2 regions of the Exiguobacterium sp. SH0S1 genome follow, and region 1 is predicted to be linked to the other one. Evidence: riboswitches for the same ligand, from Rfam matches in the RefSeq annotation. Region 1 holds a riboswitch; the other holds the start of a gene.
What was found. A riboswitch is a leader RNA that binds a small molecule or an ion and turns the genes downstream of it on or off. The one in region 1 is predicted to bind S-adenosylmethionine.
Positions count from the first base shown of each region.

Region 1 (16,330 bases):
CCCTTCCGTCGACGAACGACCAGATGTACGCATCGAATGTACCGAACTCGTGCTGGATCTCGAGAAACCGTTTGGCGTTGTTGATCGACGCTTCAATCTTGCGGCGATTACGGACGATGCCATCGTTTGACAGCAGCCGTTCGATGTCGACATCGGTATAGTCGGCGACGCGCGTGACATCGAAATCGGCATACGCGCGCCGATAGTTCTCACGCTTCCGTAAGATGGTGATCCAGCTGAGCCCTGCCTGCGCGCTCTCGAGCGTCAAACATTCGAAATGTTTCTTGTCATCGTGGACCGGCTTGCCCCATTCCTCGTCATGATACCGAACGTAGTCCGGGTCTGTGCCGCACCAAGGGCAGCGTGACGTCTCTTCCATGTTGCTTTCATCTCCTTTTCGTTGTCGATTCATTTTAGCACGTCGGAACGATTGCCGACGTTCATGGACGGGTATAATACGTCATATTGGAGGTTGATGGATTTATGCGAGATTGGATGATCAGTATCATTGAACAGTACGGTTATTTCGGCATCGCGTTCATGATCTTTATCGAGAACGTGTTCCCGCCGATCCCGTCAGAAGTCGTCTTGCTGTTCGGTGGGTTCTTTGCGGTCAAAACAAACTTGATTGTCTGGGTCGTCGTCTTGGCGGCGACAGCGGGTGCCATTTTAGGAGCGGTCTTGTTGTATGGCATCGGATTATATTTAGACGTCGAACAAATCGAGCGGTGGACGAAACGACACGGGAAGTGGATTCGACTCGATATCGATGACGTCCGAAAAGCGGACGCGTGGTTTGACCGCTATGGCGGCTGGATGGTCTTTTTTGGTCGGCTCATGCCGGTCGTTCGGAGTTTGATCTCGCTGCCGGCCGGTATGTCGAACATGCCGTTCCTTAAATTTTTGCTGTTGAGCACAGCCGGAACGGTGATCTGGAATTCGATTCTGATTTATATTGGAATTCGGGTCGGGGAGAACTGGGAATCGATCTTAGGCTATCTCGACGTGTATTCATACGTGATGTACGCGCTTCTCGTCATCGCGATCATCGCTTTCGTCTTGTGGCGGAAGCGGCGGAAACGGAAACAGTCGAACAAAGCGTCGTCGGTTTGATGGCGACTAAAAAACGGGTCCTCCTAAGAGGGCCCGTTATTTTTGGAGTTCAGGATAGTCGTTCAAAATCTGTTCGCGCAACTGCTTCATCTTCGTGATGATTTGCGAACGCGTCTCCCGGAACGCTTCGAGCGGCTGACCGGAAGGGTCGTCGAGCCCCCAGTCGTCCCGATATGTCGTCGGTACGTACGGACACTCGACCCCGCAACCCATCGTAATCAAATAGTCGAGCCGGTCCGGAATCTCGTCAAGCCGTTTCGGGTGTTGACCCGACGGATCAAGACCGATCTCCCGGACGGCCTCGAGCGCGAGCGGCTTTACTTCCGGATAATCTTCCGTGCCGGCTGAGTGGACGCGGGCGATATCTCCGAGCACATCGCGTCCGATCGCCTCTGCCATTTGAGAGCGGCATGAGTTATGAATACATACGAAGGCAACTTCAACCATGAGTTTTCAGTCTCCTTTATCGGTTTGGTCAGGTTTTCTATCAGTTTCCTCGGGCAAGACTCTTTTGAGCGTCTGCTCCGTCTTCGCCGCTAAACTTTCAGAGAAGCGGAACAAGACGATGCCAATGATGGCGGAAACGAAAATGTATAATCCGACGAACAAGTTGATGGCACCGTTCGAGAGCGCGGTGAAAAGAATCGAGAACTCGCCTCGAGGTGCGAGCGAGAAACCGGCCTCGTTCGCTTGAACCCGCGTCAACCCGTACAGCCTGCCGCCGACACGGCCGACGATCCACTTCGACAGCACGCCCCAGACGATCAAGACGAAGAAGAGCGTGTTGATGATCACTCCTTGCTCGAGGTTGATCGAGATTCCGAATGAGATGAAAAAAATCGGTAAGAACAAATCACGGACCGGTACGGTCAGACGTTTCAACGGTCTGACGTCGTGAATGCCGGCCAACATGATCCCCGCGATGAACGCTCCGAGTATCTCCGATAACCCGAATATCATGCCGATGCCCGCGAAGAATAAGATCAAGCCGATCAAGCCGATGCTCGCATCGTCCTGACGTAGCAGGTGCTTCGCGATCTTCGGTTGTTTCGTGACGAAGCGTGATCCGACAAACAATAATACCCCGAACACGAGGAAACCGACGAACACTTTGCCGATGTCAGAGAAAGCAATCGGTTCGTCTTGAATGATGAACGGAGCGACGGTCAAAATGAGTGGTGCGAAGATGTCTTCAAAGATGAGCAAGGCGAGCACGAATTCTTTAATATCTTCGTGCTTGTCCGGGTTCCGTTCGAGCAACCGGGCCGAGATGGACGAGCTCGTCGCATAAAGGACGGCCCCGATCAAGAAAGCTTGCGGAAAATCGAGCCCGAACAGCAAAGCGATGCCGATCGTGACACCAAACGCGAGCACGATGTCTAAAACGCCTGCTTTCCAAACTTGTTTCATTCGCTTGACGAGCTCTGTTAACGGGAACTTCAGTCCGAGCAAGAAAAACAATAAGATGATCCCAATCTCACCGGCGACCTTGAACACTTCGTTCCCATCCCAGAAGAAGCCGACGGCGACCCCAATCGCGATAAATGCCAATATACTCGGGAAGAAGAGTCGCTCGATGATGAGGCTAAGAACGGAGATGACGGTCAGTCCTAAACCGAGTAAAACGATAATATTCAATAGTTCCATACGTCACCCCTTTGTGACGAGTCGCCGTCCACAGCGACTAGTCTTGATTCCACTGGTACTCCATGCCGACCGATTCTGGCCGCGAATAGTCAAAACCGAAATGCTTGTACAGCCCGTCGGCCGGGATGTCGGCAATCAAGCTGATGATGGCCGTCTCGTCCGCTTCTTTCAAGATCCAGTCCATCAAATGTTCCATGATCAGCTTCCCGAGCCCAAGGCCTTGGCAATCCGGGTCGACGACGATATCGGCCAGATGGAATACCATCCCCCCGTCCCCGACGACGCGACCCATGCCGACCATCTCATCGTTTCTATATAGGCACACACCGAATAGCGTGTTGGCCAGTCCTTTAATCGTTCCTTTGTCTGAACGCTTTGGCATTCCGGCCTTGACCCTGAGCTGTTGATGTTGCTCCGGTGTCGGTGTTTCAATCCGTACCTCGACTTCATTTACCATAAGATGAGTCCCCCTCCACACAAGTTGTAATCGTTTTCCCGCTATATTGAATTCATAAACCTTGATTTCATAAAGCCTTTGTCCGAATAATGAAAGAAAATGGAAAGGGTGTGGCGGCCAAATGTTTGAGAACCAATCGATTTTGCCTGCGCTTCGTGATATGCGGGATGTAGAAATTTTTCTGGAAAGTGAATTCGCCATCGGCGTCTTGCTTGAGATCCACATATCGCGTCTCGATGCGGTCTTTCGGTTGCTTGAGACGCACGGTAAGCAGGTCTTCGTCCATCTCGATTTGATCCAAGGATTGAAGGCCGACGAGTTCGCGACCGAATATATTTGTCAGTCGTATAAACCGTACGGCATCATCTCGACGAAAGGGAATGTGATCCTAAAGGCGAAACAAAAACAAGTCAAGACCGTGCAACGCCTATTTTTGATCGATTCGAGCTCGCTCGAAAAAAGCTATCGGTTAATCAATCGGACGCAACCTGATTACATCGAGGTCTTGCCGGGGCTCGTCCCTAAATACATCCGGCTCGTCAAAGAACAGACGGGTATCCCCGTGTTCGCGGGCGGATTGATTACGTCGCTAGACGAAGTTGAGCAAGCACTCGCGGCCGGAGCGACGGTCGTGACGACGTCCGATCAAACGCTTTGGCGTACGGCAGGACTTAAGTAAGCACATTCCGGGTAAATGATTTCGAGGAGGGATAGACGATGAAACAGACAATGATCATTACAGGAGTCAGTCAAGGGATCGGTTACGCGCTCGCGCATCATTTTGCGGAGTCTTATCACGTCATCGGACTCGACATTGGAGAGGACCCGTTGCTTCGTGATGTGACGTTCATACAGATGGATTTAGGCAACCATGAGGACGTGTCCAACACTTTCAAGAAGATTGGACAAGACTTCGGTGTCGTACATATTCTAATCAATAATGGGGGCGTGTCGTCACTTGAGACCCCGATTGAAGAGTTGGACGTCGAGACGTTTAAACATGTCATCGATGTCAACCTTGTCGGGACGTTTGCTTGTTCAAAAGCATTTTTGACGCTAAATGAAGGGGCGGAGTATGGACGCATCATCAATCTCGCCTCGACGCGCGCGCACCAAAACGAGCCGGACTGGGAAGCGTACGGAGCGTCAAAAGGCGGGATTGTCGCATTGACCAATTCGATGGCCGTCTCGCTCGCGTCTCGACCGGTTACGGTGAACGCGATCAGCCCAGGTTGGATCCATACGTCCGACGAACCGTTGCGAGACGTCGACCATCGTCAACATCCGTCGGGCCGGGTCGGTACGACGACAGATATCGTCCGTGCCGTTACGTACTTGATCGATCCGATGAACGATTTCGTGAACGGACATAACCTCGTCGTCGATGGTGGAATGACAAAGAAAATGATTTACGAGTCTTGATGAAGTCTGCCGGTAGGACCATTACCCTATATTTTAAATGCGGATGTGAGTGATAAGTCCTAGTCATGGGTATAACAGGAAGGAGTGAGTAAACAAATTTGAAGGGGGAAGCGTCGTGCACCAGCTGATCGAAGAGGCTTTACGCTTTGCGGCCGTCCGTCATGACGGACAGTTTCGCAAAGGGACGAACATTCCGTATGTGACCCACCCGGTCGCCGTCTCGATGTTGCTCGTCGAAGACCGGCAGCCGATTCCGGTCGTAGCGGCCGGACTGCTCCATGACTTACTAGAAGACACGCTGACGACGGCCGAGGAGATTGAACAGGAGTTCGGACGAGAAGTCGCCCGGTTAGTCCAAGCCGTTTCGGAACCGGGGAAGCATCACTCGTGGGAAGAACGTAAGCGGATGACGATTCAGAAAGTGCACACTCTCCAGTATGATGAAGTCGCGCTTCTAGCGGCAGACAAGTTACATAATCTGCGCTCGATCCGACTCGACATTGAGCGTGAAGGAAAGCAGGTGTGGGGACGATTCAAGCGGCCACTTCGTGATCAGTCTTGGTACTATCATGAGCTGCTCCACGCGCTTCAGCCTTTCAGTCAGACGACGAGTTTGATCGATGAATTTGAGATCGAGTTGAATTTGCTGTTCTACGGTGTCGAAGAAGACCGTGACGAGAAGTTGAACAAACTGTTCGATGTGATCGGGCATGGGTTCCACGAAGACGATTGGCTCCAAGAGTCGTCGACGCTTTGTCAAACTGCTTACGAGTTGAACGAGTCGATGCGGGAAGGCTATCGTCACGGCTCTGAAGCGGAAAGGCTTGAACTCGAAACGCTGAAAGACCAACTGCAAGACAGCGGTCTTAGACAAGACTTGTCAATTCCCGTCTTGCAAGCAATCAACGAATTATCTTACCGGGCCGCGCTCCGGTCTGAGGACGTCATCACGTTGTTGAAGTGAAATGATTGTCAAGTGACCTTGAACGTGTTATATTCGTCATGAACATGAGAAGGGGAGTAGCGACCACGAACGTGGTCGATGGGTCGTCATTACGGTGCGTATGCACTCGGTCCATCGAGCTTCTTACCAAGTCCGCAAGACCTTTTTATGGATGCGTTTTCGGCGTCCATAAAAAGGTCTTTTTGAATTCATGAAAAGGGGAGAAAAATTTACATGGTATTTATTTACTTTATTTTGGCCGCTGCGATTACAGTGTATGCTGCCATAAAATTATCGACGTACGCTGATGTCATCAGTGAGAAGTCGACGATGAGCGGGATGCTCGTCGGGACGGTCTTGCTTGCAGGTGCGACGTCACTTCCGGAAGTGACGACGAGCGTATCCGCCGTCTTGATCAACAACCCGGATATCGCGATCGGGAACATGCTCGGTTCGAACTTGTTCAACATCTTCATTTTGGCGATGTTCGATCTATTTTATCGTCAAAAGCGACTGTTCAATGACGCAAGTCGAGACCACCTATATACGGCCAGTCTCGGATTGATGTTGACGCTCGTCACGATGATCGCGCTCATCGTCCGGATTGATTATACGGTACTAGGCATTGGCATTGACGCGATATTAATTGCCGTCTTGTATGCGATTGGGATTTACTATATCGGGAAGCGGCCTCAAGAACCGACGGCCGAACGAGAAGTCGAGCAAGAAGTCGGTGCGAGCGTGACTGATACGATTTCAGTGAAACAAGCCGGCGTCGGGTTTGTTATCGCGGCACTCGTCATCATGGCGGCCGGGACGGCGCTGTCGATCACGGGTGACCAGATCGCTGTCGTCACAGGGCTCGGTTCAAGCTTCGTCGGTAGTTTCTTGATTGCGGCGTCGACGTCGCTGCCTGAAGCGGTCGCGGTATTCGTCGCCTTGAAACTCGGTAACGTCAACTTGGCGTTCGGCTCGATCTTAGGGAGCAACATCTTCAACATGCTCATCATCGCCATGTCGGACGTATTTTATCAGAACGGGTCGATTTTAGCGGATGTGTCGGCATCACACTTGGTCACGGCGATCGGGATCACGATTCTGTCGATCTTGGTCATGTACAGCGTCCTTCGCAAAGACGTGACATCGAAAGTCAGATACGCCCTTCCTTCGATTCTCGTCGTCTTCGTCTACGCCGTTTCTTCATATCTCATCTTTACCGGATGAATCATCAGCTCGTCTGTTTGACGTGATGGCGCAAAGCCATCACGTTTTTTTTCTTGTCTCGGTATCACTTTCGTCTGACTGGGGTATAAGAGGAAAGAAGGAGGGGTGGCGATGCAAATGCATGCCGTGGAACGTTTAGACGACTATGTCGTATTAATACCGGCCTATAACCCTGATCAAGCGCTCGTCACACTGGTCCAGGAGTTGAAGGACAAAGGGTTCGTCCATGTCATCGTCGTGAACGACGGCAGTGCCGATACGTGCCGTGCCGTGTTTGATGGCGTAAAGGCGGACGTCTCCGCTGTGCTCGAGCATGAACAAAATGCCGGCAAAGGCGCAGCGCTAAAGACCGGGCTCCGCCACATCGTCGATGCGTACCCGGAGACGACCGGCGTGATCACCGTCGATGCGGACGGACAACATCTGCCGGCGGACGTCCGTAACCTGTACGATGAAGGGGTGAAGTGGCCGCATCATCTGATCATGGGTTGTCGTGATTTCTCGTCGCCTGCGATTCCGTTCCGGAGCCGGTTCGGCAATCAAATGACGAGATTTGTCATGTTGCTCGGCAGCGGTCTCCGTCTGAACGACACACAGACCGGACTGCGGGCGATTCCGCTCCGCTATGCCAAGCAACTGATCGATATTCCGGGCAACCGCTATGAGTTCGAGATGAACATGTTGACGTTCACGAAACGATTGCAAGTACCGATCCATCAAACACCGATCGAAACGGTATACGTTGACGAGAACGCGTCTTCACATTTTCGTCCAGTCATCGATTCGATTCTCATTTATCGCATGTTTTTGGCCTATTCTTTATCATCAGTCGCTTCATTCTTAATGGACATCGGCGTTTACGCGTTGTTGATTTTCTTATTGAATCCATGGTTCGAATCAGTCCATGTCATCGTGGCGACGGTTTTGGCGCGAATCGTGTCTTCGTTATTCAATTATTACGTCAACCGGAAAGTCGTCTTCAAATCGAAAGCGAAGCGCTCGATGTTGAAATACTTTGGGCTGGTCGCTGTGCAGATGGCGCTGTCGGCGAGTCTCGTCTACGTGTTGTTCCTGCTGTTCCGGGACGGCGAGGTCATCCTCAAGGTCGCCGTCGACAGTGTGTTGTTCGTATTGAGTTACTACGTCCAAAAGAGATGGATCTTCAAACGCTAAAAGGCCCGACAGCTGTCGGGCCTTTCGTCAATAAGCGAGCGTTCCGAGTTTGACCGACGTGTAGCGGTGCAACTCGCGCACGTCGGTGATCCCGGTCTTGATCATCATGTCGCGCATGAGCAGGGCGCAGACGCGGGCGTCCTCGGCGGCATCGTGGTGGATGAACGGGACGTTCAAATGCTCGGCCATCGTGTTCAACTTATGGTTCGGTAGCCCCGGGTATAGCTTGCGGGACAACTTGACGGTGCAGCCGTATTCAATCGTCGGGAAAGTGAACAAGTCGTACTTGGCGATCGCTTTGCGGAGCGCACCCATGTCAAACGCGGCGTTATGGGCTATGACGACGTCGACGGCGTTCAGTGTCGGATAGAGCTGTTCGAGCACTTCGGGCAATGCCGGGGCGTCCCAGACGTCGCTCGGGCGAATCCCGTGGACGCGAATGTTGCCTTGGTCAAAGTCTTCCTCAGGATTGACGAGCAATTGGTTCGTCTCGACGACTTCACCGTCTGTAAGTAAACTCCAACCGACAGAGCAGATGCTCCGACTGTCGCGATTGGCCGTCTCGACGTCGATTGCTAGAATAGAATGTGGCATAAAAGTTCCTCTCTTCGTTAAAAATCTGTACAAAAAAAGTCTAACACAAGGTTAGACTGGAAAGCGATCATGCGGCCGAGAGGTGCCGACACGCCTCGGCGCAGCGCAAGCACGCCTCAGAGCAACGTTGGCAATGGTCGTATAAGTGACGCCCGCATTCGACGGCACACGTATCACACACTTGCGCGCAGAGCGCCGCGATCGGTCTTGTGAACGCAGAGTCGGTTTCGAGCGCGTTCAAGGTGAGTGTGGCGACTTCGGCACATTCTTTCGTCAACCGGATACATTCCGAGACCATCAGCAGGTCTTCTTCTTGTAAACATTTCGAGAAGCAATGGTTGCTCGCCCGGATACAATCGATCACTGCCAAAATCGTCTCTTCGACAGAGGCTCGGTTCATTGGAAGTCCCCCTTAAGATAAATGATGTCTTACAATCATTACCCGGTTCGTGTCGACTTAAACCGAGGCGGGGACACAAAAAAGCCGGCCCACATCAGTGGACCGACTTAAGGAATGGAGCATAGCGGGCTCGAACCGCTGACCTCCACGCTGCCAGCGTGGCGCTCTCCCAGCTGAGCTAATGCCCCGTTGGAAATTATTATATCATTCTAATAAATGATTTGGCAACAAGAAAAACGAAAGAAGTTTGAAAATCATTTTTTTGAAGTTTAATGAGCGCTAGAGCCGGGAAGAATAGACAGAATGTTATATTAAGAAAGCAGGTGCAACGTATGGAGATGATTTTGCTAGCGCTACTGCCCGCACTCATGTGGGGGAGTATCCCGCTTATCGTATCTATTGTCGGCGGCAAGCCGATTCAACAATTGATCGGCACGACGATCGGCGCGATGGTGATGGCGGTTGTCATCGCGCTCGTCTTCAAACCAGAGTTCACGACGCTCGCGATCGTGACTGGTTTCATTTCGGGTGTGTTCTGGGCGCTCGGACAGTACCTTCAGTTCCAGTCGTTCCAAATTTTAAGCGTCTCGAAAGCGATGCCGATCAGTACAGGGATGCAGCTTGTCGGGACATCACTGTTCGGAGTCATCGTTCTCGGGGACTGGAAGACATCGACCGAGCTATGGCTCGGCTTCTCGGCCCTCGTTTTGATCATCATCGGGGCCGTCATGACGTCATATCAACAAAATAAAGAATCGGACAGCAGTAGTGCTTTGAAAAAAGGGCTACTCGTGCTCCTCGTTTCGAGCATCGGTTACGTGACGTACGCCGTCCTGACCAACTACTTTGAAGTGGACGGCATCACCGCGATCTTGCCACAGTCGCTCGGGATGTTCATCGCCGCGCTCTTGTTCAGTCTTCGTGAAAAAGATGTGAAAAAATTTGATCCGAAGACGTTCAAGAACATCTTCGCCGGGCTTGCCTGGGGCATCGGGAATTTCGGGTTGTTCGTCTCGAGCGGAGAAGTCGGCATCGCCACGTCGTTCGCCTTGTCACAATTGAACGTCGTCGTCGCAACGCTCGGTGGCATTTACTTGTTAAAAGAAGAAAAGACGACGAAAGAACGTGTCTTCGTGTTTATGGGGATCGGTCTGATCGTGGTCGCTGGATTCATGCTCGGGCTTGCCAAGAGCTAAAAAAACGACGGGCATGAGGCCCGTCGTTGTCAGCTTGTCCACGTCTGGTCGATGAACTCGTCACGGCCAGATTGTTTCCGGTCCGCTTTATAGTGGGCCGGATTTTTTTTATGATAATCTTGATGATAGTCTTCGGCCGGGTAAAAGACGTCAGCCGGTAAGATTTTCGTCACGATCGGTTGTTTGAACTTTCCGCTCGCGGCGAGCGCGTCGCGACTCTGTTCTGCCGCCACGCGTTGCTCTTCCGTATGATAGAAGATGGCGGGCGCGTATTGTTGCCCGCGGTCTTGGAACTGGCCGCCGTCGTCGGTCGGATCAGTCTGAATCCAATACAATTCGAGCAGGCGCTCATATGAGAATTGAGAAGGATCGAACGTGATCTCGACGACCTCGTAGTGACCACTCGTGCCTGTCTTGACGTCTTTATACGTCGGATTGTTAACGTGTCCGCCTGTATAACCGGATACGATTCCTTCGATTCCTGGCTGTTCCTCGAACGGTGTCACCATGCACCAAAAACAACCACCTGCGAATGTAGCTTTTTCCAAAATAAAATCCCCCTCATGTTCATTCCAAAAAAACGCCCATGTCATCGACATGAGCGTTTTGTCATATCGTCCAAGGCGATGCCTTGCTGGAAGTAGCACCTTGCCGAAGCAGGTTGCTGTGAAGTCGTAGAGCCAGGTCTCTCGTTCACTCAAGATATCGATATGTAGTTGGTGACAGCATCATATCATCTGTCTCGTTTAAACGTCAACGATTTGGTGTGCGCCGAAGTTGAAATAGCGTGGCACCAACAATCAAGATAATGAGGGCGATGGACGCAGGGAATGCCCACGGCAAATCATCCCCAAACAATTGTAGAAAGAACAGGGCGAACACGGACAGTAAAACAAGGATGTAAGAGCGGGACATGGCTACCTCCAATAACGTTTCTTCTAGTGTATCAAGTTGCACATCCAATGGCGATAAAAAGAAGGGGATTCGATGCATTAAGCGAATACCGAATAACATTGCCTATAAGGAGGGAATTGGATGCAAGACTTATTTGAACTAGACATCGAGACCGCACAGCGCGGATATAAAGAAGGGACGTTCACGGCCCGGGACGTGACGGCCTACTATTTGACACGGATCGCTAGCTTGAACGATAAACTGAAAGCGGTCATCCAAGTGAACCCGGACGCGTTGTTTGAGGCGGAGGCGGCTGACCGTGCCTACCGACGCGGAGACCGGCTGCCACTCCTCGGTATTCCCGTTTTACTCAAGGACAACATCGAGACGGCGGGACTCATGAGGACGACTGCCGGCGCCGTGGCGCTCGAGCATCACTTTGCCGGTCGTGACGCTGAACTCGTCCGTCGCCTCCGTGAGCACGGGGCGGTCATTCTCGGCAAAGCCAATTTATCGGAATGGGCCAATTTTTTGACGGAGGACATGCCGAACGGATGGAGCGGGGTCGGTGGCCAGACGCTCAATCCGTATGGTGACAATCTCGACGTCGGCGGTTCGAGTTCTGGTTCGGCGTCAGCGGTCGCTGCGAACTTGACGATGCTCGCTGTCGGCAGCGAGACGAGCGGGTCGATCATCCACCCGAGCGTCCATAACGGCATCGTCGGCATCAAACCGACGGTCGGGCTCATCAGCCGGAGTGGGATCATCCCGATTTCGCGGTCGCAAGATACGGCCGGTCCGATGGCGCGGACGCTCCGCGACGCGGTGCTCGCACTAGAAGCGATGTGCGGGGAAGACGACTCGGACCCGGCGACGACACATCTACCGGCCGGTCCACCGTACCGGACGTGTCTCGACGAACGTCAAGCCGTCGGCATGCGCGTCGGTTTCGTGAAGGCGGAACTGTCGGATGAAGAACAGACGCTCTATCAAGCGGCGCTGGCGTTACTCAAAGCGAGCGGGGTCGAGCTCGTCGAAGTCGACCTGCCGTCAAACGACGGACTTGACCAAGGCGACGTCCTCTACCATGAGTTCAAGCTCGGGATCGAGGCGTATTTGGCGACGACAGCGCTCCCGTATGAAACGCTCAAGGACTTGATGGACTGGAACAAGCTTCACCCGGAAACGATCCCGCACGGACAAGTTACGTTCGAGAAAGCGAATCAGTTATCAGGGCGTTTGACCGAGTCGAGCTACCTCGAGCGACGCTTAGCCGACGTCCGGCACGCGAAAACGGACGGCCTCGATCGTTTATTGATGGAACAAACGCTTCACGCCCTGGCGTTGCCACACGACTTGAATTACGATATGGCGGCGAAGGCAGGGCACCCGACGGTCACGATCCCATACAAGCTCAAACAGAGCGGGGCACCTTTCGGGCTGTCATTCACGGGTACGAGCTATGCGGAACGAGACCTCATCCGTATCGCCTACGCGTTCGAACGCCACGTGACGCGTCCGATCCCGCCTATGTAAGAACGTTGCACCTGTCGCTCACGTCCGCTACAATGGTACGTATGCGGATTGAAGAAAGGACAGATTACAATGAAATCATCTATATATGGGCTGACATTTGATCAGCTGTCGGACGCTTGCGTATCTTGGGGATACAGTGCCTACCACGCCAGACAAATATGGGACTCGCTTTACATCGACCGTGTCAGACGGCTCGACGAGATCGCGGTTCGTCCCGAAGTTCGCGAACAGCTTGAGGCGAACTATGCGCTGACGACACAAGAACTTTTCGTCAAACAAGAAGCGGGTGACGGCACGGTCAAATTCTTACTTAAACTGCACGACGGGCATTATATCGAAACGGTGCTCATGCGCCATAAGTATGGACGTTCCGTCTGTGTGACGACACAAGTCGGGTGCAACATCGGCTGTAGTTTCTGTGCGAGCGGCCTCTTGAAAAAAACACGCGACTTGACGGCGGGTGAGGTCGTCGAACAGATCATGACCGTTCAACACTATTTAGACGAGGTCGGTGAAGATGACCGCGTCAGCCACATCGTCGTCATGGGAATCGGGGAGCCATTCGATAACTTTGATAACTTGGTCGACTTCCTCCGTGTCGTCAAAGACGAGCGCGGTCTCGCGATCGCTCCTCGTAAAATCAACGTCTCGACGAGTGGGCTCGCCGACAAGATCTACAAGTTCGCCGACCTTGACCTGCGCATCAACTTGGCCCTCTCGCTGCACGCGCCGAACGATGCGCTGCGGACGAGAATCATGAAGATCAACCGGGCGTTCCCGCTCGATAAACTGATGCCGGCGATCCGCTACTACGTCGAGAAGACGAATAAACGGATCACGTTCGAGTACATCTTGCTCTCGAAAGTGAACGATTTGCCGGAACATGCCGAAGAACTCGCGGCGTTGATCGATGACATCAAAGACAAGTCTTACGTCAACTTGATCCCATACAACCCGGTCAACGAGCACATCCAGTACGAGCGGAGTACGACCGAGGACATCATGGCGTTTTACGACGTCTTGAAAAAACGGGGCATCAATACGGGCGTGCGTCTCGAGCACGGGACCGATATCGATGCGGCGTGCGGCCAATTACGCAGTAAACAAATGAACGTCGAAGGCGCCAAATAAACGAGCGCTCCGAATCGAAACCGATTCGGAGCGCTTTTATCGTGCCCGGGCGCATAATGCGTCAGACGAGAAATATCTTTAAACATTTTTGTGAATGATGAATAGTCCTTACCCCCTCAGGGAATAGTCTTTTGATATCAAAGCAGAGAGTGGAGGCAATTCAATGGAGACAGTAAACGCTACGTTATGGATTCGAGTCAGAAACACGCTCGGGGAAGGGCCTTGCTGGGACGCTGAACTGAAGCGGTTCTACTGGGTCGATATCGAAGGGCACGCGCTCTGGTGGTACGATGAGAAAGAAGATGAATTATCTTCGTTTGATATGGGACAGCAGGTCGGATTTGTCGTCCCTAAAGTGACCGACGGCGTGATCGTCGGATTGAAGGATGGTATCTATGAGTGGGATGAAACGTCGAAACAACTCGATAAACTCGTCGAACTTGATGACCCGGAAGGTGTCCTTCGCTTCAACGATGGGAAAGCCGACCCGTACGGTCGTGTCTTCGCCGGGACGCTCCACTTAAAAGACGAGTCTGAGCAGGCGACGTTGTTCCGCTTGAACCGCGACGGCACGACCGAGGTTATGTTGAGCGGATTGACGTTATCGAACGGGTTGACGTGGTCACCTGACCATACGTCGTTTTACCATATCGATACGCCGACCGAGACGGTTCGCAAGTTCCCGTTCGATTTGAAAACGGGCACGCTCGGGGAAGGTGAGGTCGTCATTGATTTCAAGAATGAGGACGGGTTCCCGGACGGTATGACGTCGGATGAAGACGGCTTTTTATGGATTGCCCACTTTGCAGGCGGGCGCGTCACGCGGTGGAATCCGGAGACGGGTGAAAAAGTGCTTGAAGTCATCGTCCCGGCGCCGAACGTCACGTCGTGTAGTTTTATCGGGGATGACTTAAAACAATTGGCGATCACGACGGCACGGGAAGGCATGGACGACGAGGCGCTCGCCGCTCATCCGGATGCGGGTTCGGTCTTCAAGATTGATACGGACGTGAAAGGGATGCCACTTTATCGGTTTGGACGTTAAGGAGGGACGGCTATGGTGAAGCGATTGCTCGTGCGAGCGGGAATCGGATTGGCACTAGCGGCGGTGGCTCGGGTCGGGATTCAAAAGATATTGGACGACCGGGCTCGGAAAGAAGACCATACGTATCTTGAACCAAAGTGGGACGAGACGCCGAGTGTGGATGCCGATAAGGATGATGACGAGGTCGGATTGACGCAACTCGATTCGATTTACCGGGCCGAGTGGCAGGCGAACACGTATCCTCGCTCCGAGGCGGAACGGAAAGCGTTAGAAGAATAACCGGTACGAAGAACATATCCAGAGCTTTTTCTTCGGCCGTCGAGGCCTCAGAAAAAGACAAATGGCCGCTAGATGGCGACCGTTTGCGTTGCTCGTTCGATGGCGCCCCGACTCCTGCAGGAAAGCAATCCAACGGAGACCCAGTAGCGACGTGAGTCGCGATGAGGCTCCGGGATTGCCTGCGGAAAGCGTGGGCGCCCGAAGGACGAGCGATAACAATCATGTTAGTCAACAAGAAAACACGCTCCTTTTGAGCGTGTTTTTTTGTTGACAACGGACGTGATCCCGTTCATTATCTAAAAAGTAATGATTACGATTTAAAGGTGGTATACATCATGAAACGAATTCCGATCACAGTCTTGTCCGGATATTTAGGAAGTGGCAAGACGACGTTGCTCAATCATATGTTGAACAATCGGGATGGTAAAAAATATGCCGTCATCGTCAACGATATGAGCGAGCTGAACATCGATGAGCGATTGATTGACGGGGCAGGTTTTTCACGGACGGACGAGAAGTTGGTGGAGCTGTCTAACGGTTGCATCTGCTGCACGTTGCGAGAAGATTTACTCGAGGCGGTCAGCGAGATTGCGAACGACCGACAGCTCGACGGCATCATCATCGAGTCGTCAGGCATCTCGGAACCGATCCCGGTCGCGCAGACGTTTACATATGCGGATGACGCCTTGGGTATCGACTTGACGAGCCGTGTGTATGTTGACGCGATGGTGACGGTCGTCGACGCATATCGATTTTTAAAAGACTTCAACTCGGGCGAATCGCTGCATGAACGGAAACAGGCTGTCGACACGGGTGATGTCAGGGAAGTCGTCGACTTGCTCGTCGATCAAGTCGAGTTTGCCGACATCATCGTCCTCAACAAGGCGGACCGGGTCACGGAACCGGAACTGCACGAAATCGAAAGTCTGTTACGCGCGTTAAACCCGGCGGCGCGACTTTTGACAAGCACATACGGGAACGTGTTGTTGTCCGACCTGTTAGACGTGAACTTGTTCGACTTCGACCAGGCGATGCATGCCGCCGGATGGATCCAAGAGCTCGAGACAGACGACCATACCCCTGAAACCGAAGAGTACGGCATCAGTTCGTTCGTCTATCGCCGCCGCCGTCCGTTCCACCCGGAGCGTTTACATGCGTGGATCGAACAGTTCCCGGAAGAAGTCGTCCGGGCGAAAGGTTTTTTATGGATCGCCTCACGGAACGACATCGCGTGCTTGTTCTCCCAAGCGGGGTACGCGTCGACGCTCGAACATGC
Region 1 is NZ_SJVC01000001.1:788,271-804,600, reverse strand. It holds gene EVJ20_RS04110 (DNA-3-methyladenine glycosylase I) at 1-379, opposite strand, end outside; gene EVJ20_RS04105 (DedA family protein) at 484-1,113, shown strand; gene EVJ20_RS04100 (arsenate reductase ArsC) at 1,150-1,560, opposite strand; gene EVJ20_RS04095 (cation:proton antiporter) at 1,567-2,760, opposite strand; gene EVJ20_RS04090 (GNAT family N-acetyltransferase) at 2,798-3,217, opposite strand; gene EVJ20_RS04085 (glycerol-3-phosphate responsive antiterminator) at 3,339-3,896, shown strand; gene EVJ20_RS04080 (SDR family NAD(P)-dependent oxidoreductase) at 3,935-4,639, shown strand; gene EVJ20_RS04075 (HD domain-containing protein) at 4,755-5,603, shown strand; gene EVJ20_RS04070 (sodium:calcium antiporter) at 5,817-6,806, shown strand; gene EVJ20_RS04065 (bifunctional glycosyltransferase family 2/GtrA family protein) at 6,918-7,979, shown strand; gene EVJ20_RS04060 (3'-5' exonuclease) at 8,007-8,573, opposite strand; gene EVJ20_RS04055 (four-helix bundle copper-binding protein) at 8,641-8,973, opposite strand; tRNA gene EVJ20_RS04050 (tRNA-Ala) at 9,089-9,161, opposite strand; gene EVJ20_RS04045 (GRP family sugar transporter) at 9,306-10,169, shown strand; gene msrA (peptide-methionine (S)-S-oxide reductase MsrA) at 10,199-10,717, opposite strand; SAM riboswitch class I at 10,779-10,878, opposite strand; gene EVJ20_RS15200 (hypothetical protein) at 10,923-11,084, opposite strand; gene EVJ20_RS04035 (amidase family protein) at 11,205-12,599, shown strand; gene rlmN (23S rRNA (adenine(2503)-C(2))-methyltransferase RlmN) at 12,669-13,730, shown strand; gene EVJ20_RS04025 (SMP-30/gluconolactonase/LRE family protein) at 13,894-14,775, shown strand; gene EVJ20_RS04020 (hypothetical protein) at 14,788-15,054, shown strand; gene EVJ20_RS04010 (GTP-binding protein) at 15,390-16,330, shown strand, end outside.

Region 2 (16,330 bases), 430 kb from region 1:
CTTTCGTGTTCGAGTACGTGTTGTCTCCGACGAGATGCGTCTTCGTCTCGACGAGCGAGTTGCCGTCGTTCATATGTCCGAGTGCCCAATCAAGATGAGCGTTCTCGTAGACGACACCGCGGCGGTTCATGAACGTGAGTGCTGACTCAGCGAGCTGGTCGACTCCACCGAATACGACTTTCGCGTTCGCTCCGACGAACACTTCCGTCACGGCGTTGACCGTGTGCGGCTCATTTGTGTTCGACAAGAAACTTTCGATATACGTCACTTCACTGCCTTCATCGGCGACGACGATCGTGTGATGGTACAACGACCCGTTCGCTTGTTCCATCGTGAAGATGGCTTGAAGCGGGTCTTTCAATTGCATGTTTTTCGGGACGTACAAGAAAGCCCCACCGTTCGTGAGCGCTGCGTTCAAGGCAGACAAGCGATCTTCGTCAACCCGAACGCCTTCTGTCATGAAGTATTTCTCGACGAGGTCCGGATGTTGTTCCATCGCTTGTTGGATTCCCATGAACAAGACGCCTTCTGGCATCGTAAGTTCGTTATAGACGACATGACCGTTGCGTTCAACGAGCACGTTTGTCCGGTGGTCTCCGAGCAATGCTTCGATTTCAGGCGTCAACCCGTCAAGCTTCGCGAGCTCGACGTCTCCGCTTGTGAAATCCCATTTATCAATCTTGATTTTTTCAACTTTAGGCAAGGCGAGAGTCGGCGCAAGTTCTGCTGCTTCTTTACGTCGGTTGACCATCCATGCTGGTCCACCGAGCGCCTCTGCACGTGCCGCTACTGCTTGTGCATCTAATTCAAATTGTACGGTCATCGTACAGCCCCCTTACGCTTCTGTGTCTACTGTCATCCCAAGATCTTGCTTCACCCAGTCGTAACCTTCTGCTTCGAGTCGTTGTGCGAGCTCTTTGCCGCCCGACATGACGATTTTACCGTCGATCATGATATGGACGAAATCTGGCTCGATGTAGTTGAGGAGACGCTGATAGTGCGTGATGATCAAGCAGCCGAACTCTTTAGTGCGCATTTCGTTGACGCCTTTAGCGACGACTTTGAGCGCATCGATATCAAGACCTGAATCGATCTCATCAAGAATCGCGATGTTCGGTTTGATCATCATCATTTGAAGGATCTCGTTACGTTTTTTCTCTCCGCCCGAGAAGCCTTCGTTCAAATAGCGGTGTGCCATTTCTGAAGGGATTTCAAGAACGCCCATCTTCGAATCAAGTTCGCGGATGAATTTCATAAGTGAGATTTCTTCGCCTTCTTCGCGGCGCGAGTTGATCGCTGAGCGCAAGAAGTCGGCGTTTGTGACTCCGCTGATTTCAGCTGGATACTGCATCGCGAGGAACATGCCTGCTTGCGCACGTTCATTTACTTCCATCTCGAGGACGTCTTCTCCGTTCAAGTCGACGCTCCCTCCTGTCACTTCGTACAATGGATGACCCATGAGGGCAGATGCGAGTGTTGATTTACCAGTCCCGTTAGGACCCATGATGGCGTGAATTTCGCCACCTTTAATTTCAAGATTAAGACCTTTGACGATCTCTTTTCCTTCGATTGAGACGCGGAGGTCATCAATTTTCATGTGTGGTACGTTAGACATTCGGATACCCCTTCCGTTTTCTCGCCATTTTTGGCGTAGATTAGATATATTCTAATCTTAATCTAGGCAATTTTTTATTTCAAGCGACTCACCTTATATTTCATTCTCAATAAAACATAAATGTTGAGAATGAGAATATCGGGAAATCAAGACATTATCCAACATTTTCCTCGACTTGAACCGAATTCGCTTGTTTTTCCCGTAGCGCGCCGGTGAAGAAGAAGGCGCCACACGCGGTCAGAACGGCTAGGCTCCCAAATACAGGGAGCGACGCGTTGTCGAAGCCGTCGAGCAGCAGTCCGCCGATGACCGGCCCGATCGATTGACCGAGTGCCGTCAACCCCATCGCCCCGAAATACGTGCCGCGCAAATGTTCCGGTGCCAAATCGTCTGTCAATACGTCCGTCATCGTGAACATGAGCACTTCCCCGACCGTGAAGATGACCATCGCGACGAATAGTACCCACACCTCGGCAGCGAAACCGATTAACAACAGCCCAATCGAGAGCGTCGCGATCCCAAAGAACAGCGACTTGATCGGCGAGACGCGAATACCGAACCGCATGATCGGATACTGCACGATGAGAACGGTGATCGCGTTGACCGTCAGCAGATAAGCGAATAGGCGCGACCCGTCACTGAATCCGTCGTGAAACGCGATGAACTGCGGCAACGTCGAATTGAATTGACTGTAGCCGATGATGGCGAAGATCATGCCGATGATGACGAAGCGGAACGTCTTGTCTTCTTTTAACACGCGGAACGTCTCCGTCAGGCGCGGCCGCACTTTGACGCCGTCCCCTTCTTCAAACGGATACTTCCGGAACAACGTCGAGATAACGAGGCCGTAAAGGACATAGACGGCGGTCACGACGAAGAATGCGCTCTTCGCTCCAGTAAGTGACAAGACGACCGCAAGCAGCGGTCCGATCGCCGCAGCGATGTTGATCATGAAGTAGCGCACGTTATAGACGATGACACGCTGGTCGGGTTGCGTCGTGTCGCTGATCAAGGCCCGAGACGCTGGTTCAAGGAATGAACGTGAAACGCCCATCAATACCGAAAATATGTAAAACCAAACGAGCTCCGTTGCAAGTGCGAAACCGGTGAACGTCAAGGCGTTCAAACCGATACCTATCAACATCAGCTGTTTGCGCCCGTAGCGGTCAGACAGCGTCCCCCCGAAAAAGCTCATAAATAGACCGGATAATGCCGACGTCGCGAACACCGTCCCGATCACGCTCGCCGAGAAACCGAGCGTCGCGAGATAAATCGCAAAAAACGGCATGACAAAAAACGTCGACAGCCGTGCAAAAAATGTACCGAACAAGACGCCAAGCGTCAGCGGATGAATCTGTCGTATGCTCACCCGGATCCCCCCTTTTTCTACATATAAATAGTTTACTTCTATTATTGAAGCAAAACCACTGCAAACAAAAAAGGCCCGGGATGTCCCGAGCCTAAAATCAATCATTATTTAACCGGTACGACCGCACCTTTGTACTCATCCAAAATCCACTGTTGTGTCTCTTCTGATGTCAATACTTCAAGGAGTGCCTTGACGCGCTCATCGTCTTCGTCGCCTTCACGCGTGACGATCAAGTTGACGTACGGTGAGTCTTCGCCTTCAAGAGCGATTGCGTCTTCGAGCGGGTTGAGGCCGGCATCAATCGCGTAGTTCGTGTTGATGAGGACGGCATCGCCTTCACCGTTGTTGAACGCTTGCGGGAGAAGTGCCGCTTCGACGTCCGTCTTGAACTCCAAGTTTTTCGGGTTGTCGACGATGTCAGCGACTGTCGCGTCTGTCGTCTTGCCGTCAGCGAGCGTGAGCAAGCCTTCTGTTTGAAGCATCGTCAAGATTCGTCCGTGGTCAGCGACCGACGAGCTCATGATGATTTCAGCGCCGTCCGGAAGCTCATCGAGTGATCTGTAGTCTTGTGAGTAGACACCGATCGGCTCGATGTGGACGCCGCCGGCTGAAGCGAATTTATAGTCTTTGTTCTCAGCCATTTGTGACTCGAGGTACGGCTCGTGTTGGAAGTAGTTCGCGTCGAGTTCGCCAGCTGCGAGCGTCTTGTTCGGGAGCACGTAGTCTTGGAACTTCTTGATTTCAAGCGTGTAGCCTTTTTCTTCATATTCGTCTTGGACGTGCTCTAAAATCTCGGCGTGTGGTACGTTCGACGCGCCGATGATGAGCGTCTTGTCGTCGCCCGAGCCTGATTCTGAGTCCCCGCCGCCACATGCCGCGAGAATTGTGAGTGCTGATGCTGCTGTCAATCCGAGTACTGTTTTCCATGATTTCATTATAAAACCCTCCATATGATTGTATTTGATTAAGCTGATCGCTTATCGATTTTTGAGACGAGTCGATCGCCGATAAACTGAACGACGAAGACGATGACTAAGATCAATACGGTCGCGACGAACGTGACGTCGCTTTGTGAACGCTGGAACCCTTCGAGGAACGCCAAGTTCCCGAGACCACCACCCCCGACGACTCCGGCCATGGCCGTGTAACCGACGATGGCGACGATCGTCACCGTGATGCCTGACACGATGGCCGGGAGTGATTCCGGGAACAACACTTTATAGACGATCTGCCATTTCGTCGCGCCCATCGACTCGGCCGCCTCGATGACACCGCGATCGACTTCGCGGAGTGCGAGTTCGACCATCCGTGCATAAAACGGGGCCGCACCGATGATGAGCGCCGGGAGCGCCGCCGTCGAACCGAGCATCGTTCCGACGAGAAGGAGCGTGAACGGAATGAGCAAGATGATCAAAATAATGAACGGGATCGAGCGGAACACGTTGACGACCGCACTGATGATCGTGTAAATCGGACGATTCTTCATCATGAGCGGTTCGTTCGTGACATATAAGAGCATGCCGAGGGCGAGACCGATGACGAATGTCGCGGCTCCTGCGACGAGCGTCATATAGAGCGTCTCCCACGTCTGTTCGAGCATGACTTGCCAATCTACATTAGGAAACATCGCTTTCTACCTCCACTTCCACTGCCTGCGATCGGATTGAGGCGATGGCCCGCTCGACTTCAGCCGGCTCTCCGATCAATTGGATGAATAGCGTTCCGAGCGCGCCGACTTGCGACTGCGTCACGTTACCGCCGATGATGTTGAAGCCGATGTCGTGCTGTTTCAACACTTCCGATAAAATCGGCTGTTCGGCCGTCTCGTTCAAGAACTTGAGTTTGACGATTTGGCCACTCGGATAACGTGCTTTCAAATGCTCGAACGTGAGCGACATGTCGTCGACGGCACCAATCTGTTTGACGAACTCTTTCGTGATCGGCTGTTCCGGATGTTGGAACACGTCCGCGACTTGGCCGGTCTCGACGACTTTCCCTGCCTCCATGACGGCGACGCGATGACAGATTTTTTGGATGACGTGCATCTCATGGGTGATGAGGACGATCGTCAGTCCGAGTTTCTTATTGATGCTGACGAGCAGTTCGAGAATCGAATCGGTCGTCTTCGGGTCGAGTGCGCTCGTCGCTTCATCGCAGAGGAGCACGTCTGGATTTGTAGCGAGCGCGCGGGCAATCCCGACTCGCTGTTTTTGACCGCCCGATAGTTGCGACGGATAGCTGTCTTCACGTCCGGCGAGACCGACGAGATCGACGAGCTCTTGGACGCGGCGTTTACGTTCACTGGCCGGTACCCCGATCAGTTCGAGCGGGAAGCTGATGTTCTCAGCGACCGTGCGCGACCATAACAAGTTAAAGTGTTGGAATACCATCGAGACGTTTTTGCGCACCCCGCGCAGTTCTTTCGGAGTGAGCTTCGTCAGCTCACTCCCTGCGACGACGATTTCACCGCTTGACGGTGACTCGAGTCGGTTGAGCAGACGGATGAGCGTCGACTTCCCCGCCCCTGAATATCCGATTATTCCAAAAATTTCGCCGCTCTCGATTGTGAGCGACACATCATCGACCGCCTGGACTCGACCGTTCTTCGTGTCGAACCATTTGGCCACATTACGTAATTGAATCAATACCTTTCCCTCCTGACAACAAAAAAAGTACACACGTTTGAGCAAACGTGCGTACTTTATCGGTACGGACAACGATTGCTCTCATCTTCCAAGGTTCTCACCTTGCTGGAATTAGCACCATTTCGGATTGCTCCGCGGTTGCTGGGCGTCATAGGGCCAGTCCCTCAGCCTCTCTTGATAAGAGTGTTGTTTATTCGATTAGCTTTATAATAGCGACACATTATTTTCATGTCAAACTATTTTGTGCGAAAAATCAAAAAAAGGTGCCATCCGAGGATGACACAGAACGTAGCACCTTGAGTCACGGAAGGACAACCCATAGATGAAACTCTTTTGCCCGATCAGAGTGTTCATCCTTATATGGGGGATTCAAGCCATCCATCACTCGGCCTTAGAACGTACCATGCGGTTACGCGGTAGGTGTCCCTGCGCTTGATTTTTTTGGGGGACAATCGAAGGGAAGGTCCACCTAAAAGTCGCGTAAAGTGATGCACCGGCTGTTCTAAAACGTCTTGATGGCTGGAGAATCTCGTCCTATATTGTGTTCAAGTAAGATGTTGTAATGAATATACCATTCGTGAACTTTCTGTGTCAACTGATTATTTAAAATTTTCTGATTATTCTAATCATCCTATCTCATTTAACGAAAGATAGGACGTGCTGTACGTTTTGAAACGCATATAATCGGTCTTCGACTTGGCCGTCTTTAAGCTTTAACAGCGCCGGGACGCTCATCACTTGATACGCTTCTAACTCTTGCGGGATAAAGTTGGCGTCCTGCTTGTCAATCGCGAGAGTCGGGTCGACCGCTTCGACGACGGCGAGCATCCGCTCGGCCACAGCGCATGTTCCACACATCGGGGCGTATATATATAACAATCCGTCTGTAATCATTGTTCTCACCTCTTTTATAAGTATATGAATGTGAGCCGATCTGTTCAAAAGTTGTGCTCACCCCACGAATTTTCTGAATCGTTCAACATTTCCTGTTGACGCTTCACGAAAAGAGGCATAGTATGGTCATTAACTTTAACGCTTTCGTACATAACAGCGTATACGTAGAAAAGGACAGGTGAATCGACTTATGACGGAACAAACGAAACTGACAGGCAAACAATTTTTGATGAACGTATTGAACGGACTCAGTCTCGCTATTTTAATCGCCCTCATCCCGAGCGCGTTGCTCGGTGAATTAACGAAAGCCATCTTACCGTATTTTCCGTCTTTGCAGTTCATCTTAGACGCGACGACGATCGCGATGCGCCTACTCCCGGTCATCATCGGTGTCACCGTCGCGATGCAATTCGGACGCTCGGCGCTCGAGGCCGGGACGATCGGTATCGCGACCCAGGTCGGGAGCGGCGCTATCCGTATCGAGGAAGGCGCGTTCCTCATGGCGGGAATCGGCGACGTCATCACGGCCGGTGTGACCGCCGCCCTCGCGACATATATGGTCATGCAGCTGTCGCCACGGTTAAAGACGTACACCGTCCTCGTTTTACCGATGACGGTCATCGTCATCGCCGGCGGAATCGGCATGTTCTTACTCACGTACATCTCACAGATCACGACGTACATCGGCACAGTCATCATGACGATGACTGAACTCCAACCGATCGTGATGGGCATGTTGATCGCGATGGCGTTCTCGCTCATCATCGTCTCCCCGATCTCGACAGTCGGGATCGCGACGGCGATCAGTCTGTCCGGTGTTGCCGCCGGGGCCGCTAACCTCGGCGTCGTCGCAGCCGGTTTTGGTCTCGCTATCGCCGGGTGGCAGATGAACGCGACCGGGACGTCGCTCGCTCACTTCCTCGGCTCACCGAAAATTCAAATGGCGAACTTCGTCCGTCGTCCGATCATGATGCTGCCGGTGCTCGCGAACGCGGCCATTCTCGGGGCGCTCGCCGGTATCCTTCGTATCGAAGGAACACCGATCAGTGCCGGATTCGGTGTCTCTGGACTGATCGGACCTGTCAACGCCCTGCACTTGATGCCAGGCGGATTCGCGCTCTGGAACGTCATGCTCGTCATCGTCTTGTTCGGCCTCATTCCGGTGACGCTCGGGATTGTCTTCTATCGCCTGTTCAACCGGACATCACTCATCCAGCCTGAACATTACCGCCTCGACTTCGACTAAATCAAAAAATCCCGGGTTCTCATAAAGAGAAACCGGGATTTTTGTTAGCCTTGAATCATCGTTTCATATTCTTCGGCCGACATGAGTTTGTCGACGTCCGTTGAATCGTTTAACTCGACTTCGATCATCCATGCGCCTTCGAACGGTGCTTCGTTGACGAGTTCCGGCGAATCCGCGAGTGATTCGTTTACCGCCGTGATTTTGCCAGAGATCGGTGCGTACAGTTCAGACACCGTCTTGACCGATTCGACCGAACCGAACGGCTCGTCGAGCAAAATCGTGCCGCCGACTTCAGGAAGTTCCACAAACACGATGTCCCCTAGTTCGCTTTGTGCGAAATCCGTGATCCCGATGCGGGCAACGCTTCCGTTCACTTCAACCCATTCGTGTTCTTTTGAATAACGTAGATTTGCAGGTACTTTGCTCATCATGACTTCCCCCTCAAATAAATTAGACTCACATGTGTATTATAGCACTTAGCCCCAAACGTCTGTAAATGACTTTTCTGAAAAACCGACCGTCGATTTTTGACCGTCCGTGACGATTGGACGCTTTAAAAGCATACCATTGCTGACTAAAAGCTCGATTTGTTCGTCTTCTGACAAATTCGGGAGCTTATCTTTAATGCCTTCGTTGCGGTACACTTGCCCGCTCGTATTGAAAAACTTTTTGAGCGGTAGCCCTGACTGTTGCCAGATCGACGTGAGTTCATCTTTTGACGGTGTCGCCTCGACGATATGAACGTATGTATACGCGACGTCGTTCTCCTTCAACCATTTCTCTGCCTTCTTACACGTACTGCATGGCGGATAGCCATATAGTGTCACCATATTTATCACCTCTTGTTTTACTGTAGCATACTCCATTCCCGCAAATCACGCTTCGAGCAAGCGTGCGATTTCTCGCTTCAGCGTCGCGTTGACCGGGTGACGCGCTTCGATATAGCTCAGCATCGCCGCGGCCGCTTCGACCGACTTGCCGTAACCTGGCAGCCACTCGTTGAGCCCGGCGACGAGCTCCGGGTGCCGTGCCTCGACCCGGCGCGTCGGATTGAACGGGTCGCCCGTCTCTCCATGTGCTTTCAATACGTTGTTGACGGCCGCGACTTGGATGAGTTCGAAGCCGGCGAGACGCTCTCCGCGTCGTTCACGGAGCAGACCGACGTACAGGTTCGTCAGCGCCTCTTCGTAGCAATACGCTGCGTCTGGGACGTCCGTGACGAGCTTAGGCGTCGCAAACGATTCGAGCGCTTCATCCCGTTTCCAGACGATCCGTCCCGGGGTATAGGCGATGTGTGGCATCTCGAACAGTTCGAACACGGCGAACTCCCCGTAAATACCGTCCGCGTACATGATCTTGTGGCCGTCTTTCGTGTTTTGGAATTGGTAAGCGATCGGTTCAACCTCGAGCCAGTCCAAGTTGTCGATGAAGCGGGTTTTTCGTCCGTCCTCGACGATCAAAAAGAAATCGAGGTCGGAGTAGTCGTCGAGCCGCTCGGTCTCGAGGCCAATCGAACCGAGGGCGAGCAGCATCAGCGCCCCTTCTTGTTTCGCGACCAAACGCCCGATTCGTTCCATTCGTTCCAACAGTTGATCTCGTCTCATAAACATTCCTCCTTTTCCTCATTGTACGTTCTGATCAAACGAAAAAGAAAGGGCTGACCGCGTCCGGCCACCCCTCCCTGTTCGAGAAATTTTTATTACAGAATTTGCGAACGAGAAAGCCCACTCCTTTAGTGGTGGGATGAACGTGAGCTTGATTTCGGAGTCCCGTTAGTCGGAATTTCAGAAATCAACAAGCAGAATCTTATCCCGATAAAATGTATCACTCTAATAAATCTAATGATACAATGGACGTATGAACAACTACAGAAGAACCAAAACCACCGTATCGATGATCCATTATCATTTCGTGTTCTGCCCGAGGTATCGCCGAAAACTATTTGATGACGATACGTTCGAGCAACGATTCAAAGAGATCGTCCGTGATGTCTGCGAAGAGCTCGACATTCGACTCATCGCCATCGCGTGTGATCGGGACCACACACATCTATTCTTGTCGGCGTTGCCATCCCTCAGCCCGTCTGACATCATGGCGCGCATCAAAGGCGTCTCGTCGAAGCGACTACGAGAGGAATTTCCCCATCTCACACATCTCACAAGCCTTTGGACGAGATCCTTCTTCGTCTCGACGGCCGGAAATGTTTCCAGCGAGACCATCAAGCGTTATGTCGAGGAACAAAAGACAAGGAGGTGACACCGTGTCGCAGACATTGACGGTGAACATCAAACTTCATCCGACAAAAGAGCAACAATCGATCTTAGAGCGGATGATGCGCACCTACATCGGCACGACGAACCAGCTCGTCTCGGACATGGTGCAGGCTCGAGAAAACTTAAAGCTGACGAGCAAAAACGTGAGTTCCGATCTGCCGAGCGCCGTCAAGAATCAGGCCATCCAGGATGCGAAGAGCATGTTCAAAAAGGCGAAGAAGAAGGGCTTCCAGGTCGTCCCTGTCCTCAAGAAGCCGTACTGCACCTGGAACAACCAAAACTACTCGTTCGACTTCGAGTCGATCTCCTTCCCGGTCATGATCGACGGAAAGGTCAAGAAGACGGCGATCCGCGCCGAGATGGTCGACCCGGACAACCGGAACGCCACGCTCCTCGCCAACAAGCTCGGGACGCTCCGCATCATCAAGAAGTCGAACAAGTGGATCGCCCAGATCGCCGTCACGATCCCCACGACGGAGAAGGGGGGCACCAACGTGCTCGGGGTCGACCTCGGCCTGAAAGTCCCCGCCGTCGCATCGACAGATCGTGACAAGGCGCGGTTCTTCGGGAACGGGCGTGAGAACAAGTATATGAAGCGCAAGTTTCGTGCGAAACGGAAAGAGCTCGGTCAACAGAAGAAACTGGATGCGATCAAGAAGCTGAACAACAAAGAACAGCGCTGGATGAAAGACAAAGATCACAAGGTGAGCCGTGAGATCGTCGACTTCGCGAAAGAGAACAAGATTTCTGTCATCCGCCTCGAAAGATTGGCGAACATCCGACAGACGGCAAGAACAAGCCGTAAACACAACAAGAACCTGCACACCTGGTCGTTCTATCGCTTGGCACTATTCATCACGTACAAGGCAAAGCTCGAAGGCATCAAGGTCGAATCTGTCAATCCGGCCTACACCTCCCAGACATGCCCTTCTTGTGGAGCAAAAAATAAAGCGAAAGACCGAACATATTCCTGTCCGTGCGGATTCAAAAAACACAGAGATCTAGTCGGTGCGATGAATATCCGATACGCACCTGTGGTCGATGGTAACAGTCGACCAGCCTGAGAACCTATACGGTCTGTCTCAGGAGGGGTGATGGCACACCCTCATCTGAAGGCTTGAACAAAACAGAAATGGACTGCGTTCGCACAAGCACTTCAGAATCCCACTCATACCGAAGGGGTGAGCTTGCGGCTTTAGCCGTGGGAGTGTCAAACGATGAACTTGTTCGCTTTGATGAGACTCGCTGCGACTTCGCGCTTCGTACCGATGACGTTGATTGGCTGATAGCGGCTGAACTTCTTCATCGCCGAGAGCAACATCCGTTGCTCGTCGCCTGACGTTGCCGCATACAACACTTCTTTCGCCATGAGATCGACTTGCTTAAACACTTGCTCGGCGAAGATTTCCGTGTAACGGACTTTCTGGTTGTTCTTATCGAGGCCAGTCCGGGCAATCGCTTTATCCGTCCGCGCAATCGCCGCTTCGAGCGCATAGATGGCGCTGATGATGTCGGCTAGCTTGGCGAGGATCTCTTGCTCGTTTTGGAGGTTCTGCTGATATTTCTGGACGGCTGTCCCTGCGATCATCAAGTTGATCTTCTTCATGTTCGATAGAAGCATCTTCTCGCGCGCGAGCGGTGAACCGTCGAGCTCTTGCGGCATGTAGCTCATGAGCTCTTTTTGGAGCTTCTGTGCTTCGGCGAGGAGTGGCAAGTCGCCTTTCATCGCTTTCTTGAGGAGCGTGCCCGGGACGATCAAGCGGTTGATTTCGTTCGTTCCTTCGAAGATCCGATTGATCCGTGAGTCACGGTACAAGTTTTCGACCTCGTACTCGGTCATGAAGCCGTAGCCTCCGTGAATTTGAACGGCTTCATCGACGACGTAGTCGAACGTCTCAGACGCGAACACTTTGTTGAGCGAGCATTCAATCGCATACTCCGCGATCGATTGGGCGACTTTCGAGCCGTCGCGCATGTTCTCGTCACCTAGCGCGTCGAGGCTGTCTTGGAACAATCCGCCTGTGCGGTAGACCGAGCTCTCCATCGCGTAAATGTTCGCCGCCATCGTCGCTAATTTTTCTTGGATGAGCGGGAACTGGCTGATCGGCGTCTTGAACTGCTTACGCTCGTTCGCGTATTGGACCGAGAGATCGAATGCACGTTTTGATGAACCGACCGCTCCGACCGCGAGTTTGTAACGACCGACGTTCAAGATGTTGAAGGCGATGACGTGCCCTTTACCGACTTCACCTAACAGGTTATCGACCGGGACTTCGACGTCTTGTAAAATGAGCGTCCGCGTCGATGATCCTTTAATGCCCATCTTCTGCTCTTCAGCACCTGTTGAGACGCCGTTGTAGTCGCGTTCGACGATGAAGGCGCTGAACTTGTCGCCGTCAATTTTCGCGTAGACGACGAACACGTTGGCGAAGCCTGCGTTCGTGATCCATTGTTTCTCACCGTTCAAGACGTAGTGCGTCCCGGCCTCGTTCAAGACGGCCGTCGACTTCGCGCCGAGCGCGTCCGACCCTGAGCCTGGCTCTGTGAGCGCGTACGCTGCGATCCATTCGCCCGTTGCGAGCTTCGGCAAGTACTTATGCTTTTGCTCTTCTGTCCCAAAGAAGACGATCGGAAGCGTCCCGATCCCGACGTGAGCGCCGTAACTGAGGGCAAACGAACGGGCTTTGGCGAACCGTTCCGTGATGATCGATGACGAGATCTTGTCGAGCTGATAACCGCCGTACTCTTCAGGTACATCGGCACCGAGCAGACCGAGTTCGCCCGCTTCTTTCAACAGTTCGACCGAGAGATCGAACTCATGTTTTTCGATGCGTCCAAGTACCGGCATGACACGGTCGTCGACGAAACTCGACGTCGTGTCCCCGATCATCTTATGCTCGTCTGAAAAGTCTTCCGGTGTGAAGAGACGATCCGCGTCGAGTGCGTCAATGACAAAGCTACCGCCTTTAATCAATTCGTGTTCTGTACGTTCCATAGTCATTTCCCCCTTATAGTAATTCGAAGACGCCAGCAGCGCCCATTCCGCCACCGATGCACATCGTGACAACCCCATATTTTTCATTGCGTCGTTTCATTTCATGCAGAATCGATACCGCTAGTTTCGCGCCCGTACAACCGAGTGGATGGCCGAGGGCGATCGCGCCGCCGTTGACGTTCACTTTGGACGGGTCGATGCCGAGTTCACGGATGACGCCGAGTGATTGGCTCGCGAACGCCTCGTTCAACTCGAACAATCCGACTTCTTCAAGCTTCACGCCAGCCATCTCTAACGCTTTCGGGATGGCGACGACTGGTCCGATCCCCATCACTTCCGGGCGGACCCCGCCGACTGCGAACGAGAGGAACTTCGCCATCGGCTTCAAGCCTTGGCGTTCCGCCTCTTCCCGCTCCATGACAAGTACGGCTGCAGCGCCGTCTGATACTTGTGACGCGTTACCGGCTGTGACCGACCCTTTGATTTTGAAAGCTGGACGCAATTTGCCGAGTGCTTCGACCGTCGAGTTGGCCCGGACGCCTTCGTCGTGCTTGACGACAAATTCACGTTCCGCGACTTTCCCGTCTTCACCGAGGACGTGCTCGATGACCGTCACCGGCACGATCTCTTCTTCGAACTTGCCGCCCGCGATCGCAGCCGCCGCTTTTTGATGGCTGTCGATGGCGAACAGGTCCTGGTCAACTCGTGAGATGTTGTACTCGGCCGCTACGCGCTCAGCCGTGTGTCCCATGCTCATGTAATACTCAGGCGCCGTCTCCATGATCGTCGGGTTAGGACGGATGACGTGTCCGCCCATCGGGACGAGGCTCATCGATTCCATTCCGCCGGCAATGATCGCCGTCGCTTGACCGATCATGATCTTCGCTGCCGCGTCCGCGATCGCTTGAAGGCCTGACGAGCAGTAACGGTTGATCGTGACGGCGGGCACTTCGTGTGATAGTCCACCGCGTACGGCCGCATAGCGGGCGATGTTCATCCCTTGCTCCGCTTCCGGCATGGCGCATCCCATGATGACGTCGTCAATCGGTCCCGTGTATCCCGACCGCTCGAGCGTCGCTTTGATGGCGTGACCTGCGAGCTCGTCCGAACGAACGTTTCGGAACGACCCGCGTTTTGCTTTTCCGACCGGTGTTCGTGCACCGGCCACGATGACTGCTTCTCTCATCTGTTAAGTCCCCCTTTTGTCAGTTCCGAAGTGGTTTGCCTTTGACGAGCATATGTTGCATCCGTTGCTGCGATTTCGGTTCTCCGATGAGGCTCAAGAACGCCTCACGCTCGATGTCGAGGAAGTATTGCTCGTCGACCATCGTGCCGTATGCCAAATCGCCGCCGCTGATGACGTGGGCAAGTTTTTTGGCGATCTTCAAGTCGTGCTCTGAAATATAACCACCGTAGAACATCTCGTACGCTGCGAGTTCGAGCGTCGCTTTCCCGGTTCGACCGACGACCGGCAACTTCTCGCGCATCGGCGCGACGTATCCGTCCGTAAGTCCAAGGACGGTTTGTTTCGCGTCGAACGTCAAGTGGTCACGGTTCATCGAGATGCCGTCGACCGGACGATGATAGCCGAGCGCTTTCGCGTCGTACGCCGACTTCGATACTTTCGCCATCGCGATGTTCTCGAACGTCTGCTGTGCCGCCTTCTCGATGTTTTGCATCGATTTCGGCGTCTGTTCAAGTAGACGACGGTACGTGTTGACGTTGCCGCCGCCGCCAGGGATGAGACCGACACCGACTTCGACGAGTCCCATATATGTCTCGAGCGCCGCTTGCATGCGTGCTGCCGGCAAACTGATTTCCGTGCCGCCTCCGAGTGTCATGCCGTAAGGTGCGACGACGACCGGGCGACCTGCGTAACGGATTTTTTGAACGACTTGTTGGAACTTGTTGATGATCCAGTCGAGCTCATACCAGTTCTCGTCTTCCGCCTCCATGAGCATCATCGCGAGGTTGGCGCCGACGCAGAAGTTTTTACCGTCGTTGGCGAGGACGAGTCCTTTGAAGTCTTGCTCGACGAGGTCGATCGATTGCTCGATCATCTGCATGATGTCGACCCCGATCGCGTTGTTCGGTGACGTGAACTCGAGGGCGACGACGTCGTCACCGATGTCGATGAGGCGAGCCCCGCCGTTCTCGAGGATGATCCCGTTCGACTTGGCGAGCGGTGCAAGTTTCAATTCTTTCGGGTTGACGGTCTTCTCGACGTACGTCCCAGACGCTTGATCGTAATACTGGTCCCCTTTATAGAAGGAAGTGTGTCCGGCAGCGAGCATCTCATCGATCCACGCCGGGACGGCATATCCTTCCGCTTTCATGCGTGCGACCGATTTTTCGACACCGAGTGCGTCCCATGTCTCAAACGGTCCGAACTTCCAACCGAAGCCCCACTTCATCGCGTCATCGATGGCGACGATCGAGTCACTGATCTCACCTGTGAGTCGTGCCGAGTAGACGAGCGTTTTCGCCGTCACCGGCCAGAGCAACTGTCCGACGCGTCCCTTGTTCAAGATCGCGCCTTTCAGTTTCGCTTTCGAGCCCGGGAGCGACTTGATTTGGTCGAGCTCAGGTCCTGTAATCGCTTTCAATTGTTCGTATTCAAACGTGCTCAAGTTGAGTTCCTGGATGACTTTCCCGTCTTTCTTATAGAACCCTTGACCAGACTTTTGTCCGACCCAGCCTTTTTCGACGAGCGTCTTCATCTCAGCAGGGACATCGAACGTATCTTTCTCCTCGCCCGCTTCGAGCGCCTCATAGACGTTACCGGCGACGTGGACGAACGTGTCAATGCCGACGACATCGAGCGTACGGAACGTCGCTGATTTCGGACGGCCGATGAGCGGGCCTGTGATCGAGTCCATCTCGCCGATCGTCGCGTTTTGTTTCAACATCTCCTCGAACGTGACGAGCAGGCCGTACGTGCCGATGCGGTTACCGATGAAGTTTGGCGTGTCTTTCGCCTCGACGACGCCTTTACCGAGACGGTCCTCAGCAAAGCGGGCCATGAAATCGATGACCGGGCGCGCCGTTTTCCCCGTCGGGATGAGTTCGAGCAGCTTCAAGTAGCGCGGCGGGTTGAAGAAGTGCGTTCCGAGGAAGCGTGACTTCAATCCTTCCGGCAAGACGCTCGCCATCGCTTCGATCGAGATCCCAGACGTGTTCGAGCTGAGAATCGCGTCTTCACGGATGAACGGTGCGATTTTGTCGAATAGTTGCTGTTTCACGTCGAGCCGTTCGACGATGACTTCGATGACCCAGTCGGCTTCTTTCAATCG
Region 2 is NZ_SJVC01000001.1:1,220,166-1,236,495, forward strand. It holds gene sufD (Fe-S cluster assembly protein SufD) at 1-823, opposite strand, end outside; gene sufC (Fe-S cluster assembly ATPase SufC) at 836-1,597, opposite strand; gene EVJ20_RS06240 (MDR family MFS transporter) at 1,770-2,984, opposite strand; gene EVJ20_RS06245 (MetQ/NlpA family ABC transporter substrate-binding protein) at 3,089-3,919, opposite strand; gene EVJ20_RS06250 (methionine ABC transporter permease) at 3,949-4,611, opposite strand; gene EVJ20_RS06255 (methionine ABC transporter ATP-binding protein) at 4,601-5,629, opposite strand; SAM riboswitch class I at 5,708-5,813, opposite strand; gene EVJ20_RS06260 (thioredoxin family protein) at 6,266-6,523, opposite strand; gene EVJ20_RS06265 (PTS transporter subunit IIC) at 6,714-7,769, shown strand; gene gcvH (glycine cleavage system protein GcvH) at 7,814-8,197, opposite strand; gene EVJ20_RS06275 (arsenate reductase family protein) at 8,246-8,599, opposite strand; gene EVJ20_RS06280 (hypothetical protein) at 8,645-9,373, opposite strand; gene tnpA (IS200/IS605 family transposase) at 9,627-10,025, shown strand; gene EVJ20_RS06290 (RNA-guided endonuclease InsQ/TnpB family protein) at 10,030-11,106, shown strand; gene EVJ20_RS06295 (acyl-CoA dehydrogenase family protein) at 11,253-13,037, opposite strand; gene EVJ20_RS06300 (acetyl-CoA C-acetyltransferase) at 13,051-14,223, opposite strand; gene EVJ20_RS06305 (3-hydroxyacyl-CoA dehydrogenase/enoyl-CoA hydratase family protein) at 14,243-16,330, opposite strand, start outside.
Region 2: linked by a shared signal. The riboswitch ahead of EVJ20_RS06255 (methionine ABC transporter ATP-binding protein) and the one ahead of msrA (peptide-methionine (S)-S-oxide reductase MsrA) in region 1 are both predicted to bind S-adenosylmethionine.